Alloalcanivorax dieselolei B5: one gene and its partner. The protein of the gene in region 1 interacts with the protein of each later gene in a pairwise test. Links are inferred from orthologs where the notes say so. Each region holds a gene or a part of one and is shown on either strand. Other genes may lie near its edges. The genes, in order: sfsA and B5T_RS05340.

Region 1 (3,317 bases):
CTGCCATGCCACTGTTGGCGATGGCAGTCAACCCGGTGGGCTTTCCCTCGCCCGGCGGCGTTTCTTGACGCCACGAAACCACGGGATTATAGCCACAACATAGCGACAGAAAAGGGGTTTTTCTTGACCGATTTGCAAAGAATTTCCCGCCTTGCCAACACCGTTCCGCCTTTTCACGTGATGGCGTTGCTGGAGCGGGCCCAACAACTGGCGGCCCAGGGCCGGGATATTATCCACCTGGAGGTGGGGGAACCCGACTTTCCTTGCCCGTCGCCGGTGATGGCGGCGGCCCGCCACGCCCTGGATCTGGGACAGACCCGGTACACGCCGGCGGCGGGGTTGCCGGCATTGCGTGAGATCATCGCCGAGGATTACCGCGACCGCTTCGGCGCGCAGGTGGATCCGGCCAGAATTGTGGTCACACCGGGGGCCTCCGGTGCCTTGCAGCTGGCTTTGGGGGCGTTGCTGGACCCCGGCGATGGCGTGTTGCTGTGTGATCCGGGTTACCCCTGTAACCGCCAGTTCGTCCGTATGTTTGGGGGTATACCGCAGCCCATGCCGTTACAGGCGTCGACGGGATTTCGTCCCAGTGGCGAGATACTGCGCTGCGCCTGGGACAAAACGACCCGGGCCGCTGTGGTGGCCAGCCCGGACAATCCCACCGGCAATCGCATCCCGGCCGGGGAATTGAATGACTGGGCGCGGTGGTGCCGCGAGCGTCAGGGCACTTTGATCGTCGATGAAATTTACCAGGGGCTCTGCTACGGCGCCGAAGCGGAAACCGTATTGGCGCATGGCGACGCCGCCTGGGTCATCAACAGCTTCAGCAAATACTTCGGCATGACCGGTTGGCGGCTGGGGTGGTTGGTGGCGCCGGAGGCGGCGGTGCCGGCGGTGGAGCGGCTGGCGCAAAACTGGTTCCTGGCTCCGGGCACGGTGGCGCAACATGCGGCCATGGCGGCGTTCAGCGAAGACACTCTGGCTATCGCGGAGCAGCGCCGGCAGCTGTTGGCTCGGCGCCGTACCCTGTTGCTGGAGGCGTTACCGGGAATGGGGCTGCCGGTGGTCGGTGACAGTGAAGGCGCCTTCTATATCTACGTGGATGTCAGCGCCCACACCCGGGACAGCTTCGAACTTTGCCGGCGCTTGCTGGAAGAAGCGGGCGTGGCGGTAACGCCCGGGCTGGATTTTGGTGAGACCCACCAGCCCGAGCGATACATTCGTCTCGCCTACACCTGCGACGAGGAGCGCTTGCATCAGGCGCTGGAGCGTCTGGCCCGCTTCCTGGAGAGGCAATGAAGTTCGATCCCCCCATGCAGGCGGTGACCCTGTTGCGCCGCTACAAGCGTTTCCTGGCTGATGTGCGTCAGGCTGACGGCAGCGAGATCACCGTGCATTGTCCCAACACCGGTTCCATGAAGCATTGCGTGCTGCCGGGCCGGGAACAGGCGGCGTTGATTTGCGACAGCGGCAACGACAAACGCAAGTATCGCCACACACTGGAAGCGGTGCAGGTGGCTCATGGCCACTGGGCCGGGGTCAATACCGGTCGTCCCAATACCCTGGTGGCCGAAGCCATCGCGGCAGGTCGGGTGCGGGAACTGGAACCGGGCGCGGGGGTGTTGCGCGAGATCACCTTCGGTGACAGCCGTTTCGACCTGGCCCTGGGTGAGCGCACCGCTCCTCATACTTTCATTGAAGTGAAGAACGTCACTCTGGGGCCTGGCCCCGACGATCCCGACGATGGTGTCATCGCCTTTCCGGACTCGATCACCGAACGCGGTCAGAAGCATTTGCGGACACTGATGTCGGTGGTGGCATCGGGCAAGCGGGCGGTGCTGTTCTTCTGCGTACAGCATTCCGGCGCGTTGGCGGTGCGCCCGGCGGATGAAATCGACGCCCGTTACGGCGAGCTGTTGCGAGAGGCGGTGGACAAAGGCGTGGAAGTATTGGCCTGGAAAACCACGATGACCGAGGTCGAGAATCGGCTGGAGACCCGTTTGCCCCTCAAGTTATGACAGCCGTTGAACCTGCTCCGTCATGGTGGTGACCCGGTCCTGCCAATAGCGGGGGCTGTCGAACCAGGGGAAGGCGGGAGGAAAGGCTGGATCGTCCCAGCGCTGAGCCAGCCAGGCGTCATGGCAGATCATGCGGCGGATGCGCAGCGGTTCGATCAGCACGCTCTGATCCCAGGGAAAGGGCAGAAACAGCTCATAGCCACGGGCCACGACCTGCAGTTGATGGCGTTGCTCTTCCTGTTCACCGGAAAGCAGCATCCACAGATCCTGCATGGCCGGCGCCCGCACGCTGTCGTCCAGGTCGACGAAGTGAGGGCCGCCTCCGATTTCACCGTACTCGCGCCAAAGGATGTTGCCGCTGTGGCAGTCGCCATGAACGTTAAGCAGGGGGAAGTCACGACCCGCCAGATGGGTTCGCAGTCGCGCCACCAGAGTGGCGGTCAGGTCCCGGTATTGGCCCCGGTAGTTCAGATCCACCACCTCTTCGGTGAGCTGGGCGGCGGCTTTTTCGATGTCGGTAATCACGTCCAGGGTGGGGCGCTGCCGGTAGGGACGGTCGTTGCCACACGCATGCCAGCGCGCCAGGGTCCGCCCCAGTTGCTCGAGATGAGCGTCATTGGCCAATTCCGGCGCATGACCGCCGGCGCGGGGGAAGATGGCGAAGCGGAAGCCGCCATGCTCGAACAAAGTGCGGCCGTCCCGTTGCAAGGGCGCCACTACCGGCAAGTCCCGTTCCACCAGAAAGAGACTGAAACGGTGCTCCTCCAGGATCTGTTCGTCGCTCCAGCGCTGAGGGCGGTAGAACTTGACGATCACCGGCGGCCCTTCTTCCTGACCGATCTGATAGACCCGGTTCTCGAAGCTGTTGAGCGCCAGCAAGCGGCCGTCGGTGAGAAAGCCGACGCCATCCAGGGCGTCCAGCATGAGATCCGGGGTCAGATGGTCGAAGGGATGGCTCATGCCGGTTGCGGTACCTCGCCCAGCCAGATTTGTTCCTCTCGGACTTCCAGGGGGACCGCCAGCAGGGCATCGCCACTGCAGGGGCCGGACAGGCAATCGCCGGATTCGATTTCGAACAGGGCGCCGTGATTGGCGCAAATGAGAAACTGATTGTCACTGTCGAGGAACTGATCCGGCATGAAATTCAGCTCGATTCCCAGGTGCGGGCACCAGTTCAGGTAGGCATGGAACTGCCCGTCCCGTTTGACGATCACCACCGGCTGGTCATCCACCTGGAATTCCCGGGCGCTGTCGTCCTCGATATCGTGAATAGTGCATACGGCCTGCATCGCGGTCTTA
Region 2 (3,297 bases), 3.1 Mb from region 1 along the record:
TCTGGCCTGAATCCAGTCCTTTCTCGACGACAGCGGGCTGGTCCCGGATTGGCCCGCTCGGAGCCCGCCACTCTGCTAGGGTCCATGAACCGGATTCCATCGTCGCCAGGAAAGAACCATGCCGCAGCGTCTGGACACCTCTTCGATCAGCTTTACTGCTCTTTATACCGGCCAGGTATGGGTGCGGAACGGGCTTTCCTCGGCGGCTTTCCAGACCCCCGTCGGGGCCTTGCTGTACCATGCGATGACCCCCTTCGAGGCGGCGGGCAAACAACTGCTGGGCGGCAATATCCGCACTTTCCTGTTGCAACGCCATTACCTCATCAACGCCCGCCTGCAGTCACTGATCCAACGCTATCCGGACGTGCAGATTCTGGAAATCGCCTGTGGTCTGAGCCCACGCGGTTGTCGTTTTCGTCAGCAGCACTCCGGCATCACCTATGTGGAAGCGGATCTGCCGGACATGGCCCGGCGCAAACGGCGGCTGCTAGCACGGCTGGGGGCGCTTGGCGACCGGCACCGGGTGGAAACCGTGAATATTCTGCTGGAACAGGGCGATGACAGCGTGCCCGCCTTGCTGGCCCGCTTCGACCCGGACAAGCCGGTGGCGGTGGTCACCGAAGGCCTGATCAATTATTTCTCGCTGGCCTCGATCAGCCCGTTCTGGCAACGGCTGGCGGCGTCACTGGCCGGCTTTCCCGATGGCCGTTATCTCACCGACAACTATCCGCTCTACGCCAATCGCCGTTTCCAGCGGACCCTGAAAACCCTGGGCGGCCTGCTCGGAGTCCTGTCCCGCAGCCAGGTCAGCTTCCATTTCGATTCCGACGAGGAGAGCCGCAGCCACTTTCGCACCCTCGGTTTCCACGGCCTCGACATTCACGACCCGGCGGATTACTACCAGCAACTGCCCATTCCGCGCACCCGCCGCACCCCGATGGTACGGGTCCTGGAAGCCCGCACCGGGCCGGCGTGAAGGCGCCGGTTTCGCCGCTGTCGTCCTGCACCTATACTATGGGGCTTCCGATCGACACGGCATGACAGAACACATGGATATCCAGCAGTACATGGCCAACGTGGGCGAGCACGCCCGCGACGCCGCCCGGGCCATGGCCCGGGCCAGCGCCGGTGACAAGAACAACGCCCTGATGGCCATCGCCGGGGCGTTGCGCGAGCACCGTGACACCATTCTCGCCGCCAACCAGGGCGACCTGGCGCGGGGCCGCGACAATGGCCTGGACGCGGCCTTGCTGGATCGCCTGGAACTGACCCCGGCGCGCTTCGAGGGCATGGTGGAAGGGCTCGAGCAGGTTATCGCGCTGGCCGATCCGGTGGGAGAGATCACCGATCTGAGCTATCGTCCCTCCGGCATCCAGGTGGGCCGCATGCGCGTGCCCCTGGGCGTGATCGGCATCATTTACGAATCCCGCCCCAACGTCACCATCGACGCGGCGGCCCTGTGTCTGAAATCCGGCAACGCAGCGATTCTGCGTGGCGGTTCCGAAGCCATTGATTCCAACCAGGCCATCGCCGCCTGCCTGCGTCAGGGTCTGGCCGCCGCCGGCCTGCCGGAAACCGCGGTACAGGTACTGGAAACCACCGACCGTGCCGCCGTGGGCGAGTTGATCACCCACCCCGAATACGTGGACGTGATCGTTCCCCGCGGCGGCAAGGGCCTGATCGAGCGCATCAGCCGCGAAGCCCGGGTGCCGGTGATCAAACATCTGGACGGCAACTGCCACACCTACATCGATGTGGACGCCGATGCCGACAAGGCGATCAAAGTCGCCTACAACGCCAAGACCCAGCGCTACGGCACCTGCAACACCATGGAAACGCTGCTGGTGCACCAGGACATCGCCGCCACGGTGCTGCCGGAGCTGGCCCGGATGTACCGGGAAGAGGGTGTGGAGTTGCGTGGCTGCGAACGCACCCGGGCGCTGCTGAAAGACATTACCGCCGCCACCGAAAGCGACTGGGAAGAAGAGTATCTGGCGCCGATTCTGGCCATTCGCCTCGTCGATGATCTGGATCAGGCCATGGATCACATCCATCGCTACAGTTCCCAGCACAGCGAGGCGATCATCACCGAGAATTACACCCGGGCACGGCGTTTTCTCGCCGAAGTGGATTCCAGCTCGGTGATGGTCAACGCTTCCACTCGCTTCGCCGACGGCTTCGAATACGGCCTTGGCGCGGAGATCGGCATTTCCACCGACAAGCTCCATGCCCGGGGCCCGGTGGGTCTGGAAGGGCTGACCAGTCAAAAATGGGTGGTACTGGGCGACGGGCATGTGCGCCAGTAAGGCCGCCGTTACGATGCCGGGTTTGCCGCAGAAAACGAATCGAATTTCCGCCAACGGACATTCGCTTCCCCCGCTTGCCGGAAGACTTCATGTTTAAAGCGTCCGACGTGCGACGTCCGACATCCGAAATCAGCGGCGTGAAGCCGCTGATTCTTTTCGGTGGCACCTTCGACCCGGTTCACGGTGCTCATGTGCGCGCCGCCCTGGCCGTATCCCAGGCGCTCGGTAACGCGCCGGTGCGGTTGCTGCCCAATGCGGTACCGCCACACCGGCCCCAGCCCCTGGCGGACGCCGGCGAGCGCCTGGCCATGGTGCGTCTGGCCTGTGCCGGACATCCGGCCCTGCTGGCGGATGACTGGGAGTTGCGCCAGGCCGGCCCGTCCTACACTCATCTGACGTTGCAGCACTTTCGCCGCCTCATTGGCCGGCGGCGGCCATTGGTGTTCATGATCGGCGCCGACAGCTTCGCCAGCCTGCATCAATGGCACGGCTGGCGTCGCTTCGCCGCCTTGTGCCATCTGGCGGTGGTGCCTCGCCCCGGCGCGCCAGCACCGCTGCCGGCGGTGGAAAAGGCCTTTCCGCGGGGCCGGCCACGCCTGCTGCAGGCACTCCCGGCGGGGCGCCGGCTGATGCTGACGCATCCGCACATGGACATTTCCGCCACCGCCATCCGCGAGGCACTGGAGTACCGGGGACAATGCCGTGCCCTGACCCCGGTGGTGGAAGCGCATATCCGCCGCCATGGTTTGTATAATGTGCGGACATCCGCTGTCCCGGCGGCACCCGGAATCACCGAACCCGGCTCCGACATCGACGCCACTACCAACACCGACGTCACTACCAACACCGACGCCAATACAATGGAAACAATGAGGCCCCATGAGTTCTGATACCTCTCTGCTGGATCTGGTACTCGACGCGCTCGAAGAACTGAAAGCACGCAACGTCACCCACCTGGATGTTCGCGAGCTCACCAGTGTGGCGGACGATA

What was found.
Region 2: the proteins of sfsA (region 1) and B5T_RS05340 interact in binary tests that used the Escherichia coli proteins (3 or more experiments, as listed by UniProt). The link is inferred for Alloalcanivorax dieselolei B5 from one-to-one orthologs.

Annotation. Positions count from the first base shown.
Region 1 is NC_018691.1:4,250,415-4,253,731, reverse strand. Bases 158-3,156 are described here. They hold sfsA (DNA/RNA nuclease SfsA), read left to right. Parts: upstream 158-1,295; coding sequence 1,296-2,018; downstream 2,019-3,156. Other genes in these bases: B5T_RS19010 (Rieske (2Fe-2S) protein), read right to left, coding at 2,975-3,156; B5T_RS19015 (serine/threonine protein kinase), read right to left, coding at 2,013-2,978; B5T_RS19025 (aminotransferase class I/II-fold pyridoxal phosphate-dependent enzyme), read left to right, coding at 158-1,299. In the rest of the region: more of B5T_RS19025, read left to right, coding at 124-157; more of B5T_RS19010, read right to left, coding at 3,157-3,307. UniProt on the Escherichia coli protein: Binds to DNA non-specifically. Could be a regulatory factor involved in maltose metabolism.
Region 2 is NC_018691.1:1,169,698-1,172,994, reverse strand. Bases 199-3,177 are described here. They hold B5T_RS05340 (glutamate-5-semialdehyde dehydrogenase), read left to right. Parts: upstream 199-1,049; coding sequence 1,050-2,306; downstream 2,307-3,177. Other genes in these bases: nadD (nicotinate-nucleotide adenylyltransferase), read left to right, coding at 2,396-3,177; B5T_RS05345 (class I SAM-dependent methyltransferase), read left to right, coding at 199-976. Outside these bases: more of B5T_RS05345, read left to right, coding at 119-198; more of nadD, read left to right, coding at 3,178-3,196; rsfS (ribosome silencing factor), read left to right, coding at 3,186-3,297. UniProt on the Escherichia coli protein: Catalyzes the NADPH-dependent reduction of L-glutamate 5-phosphate into L-glutamate 5-semialdehyde and phosphate. The product spontaneously undergoes cyclization to form 1-pyrroline-5-carboxylate.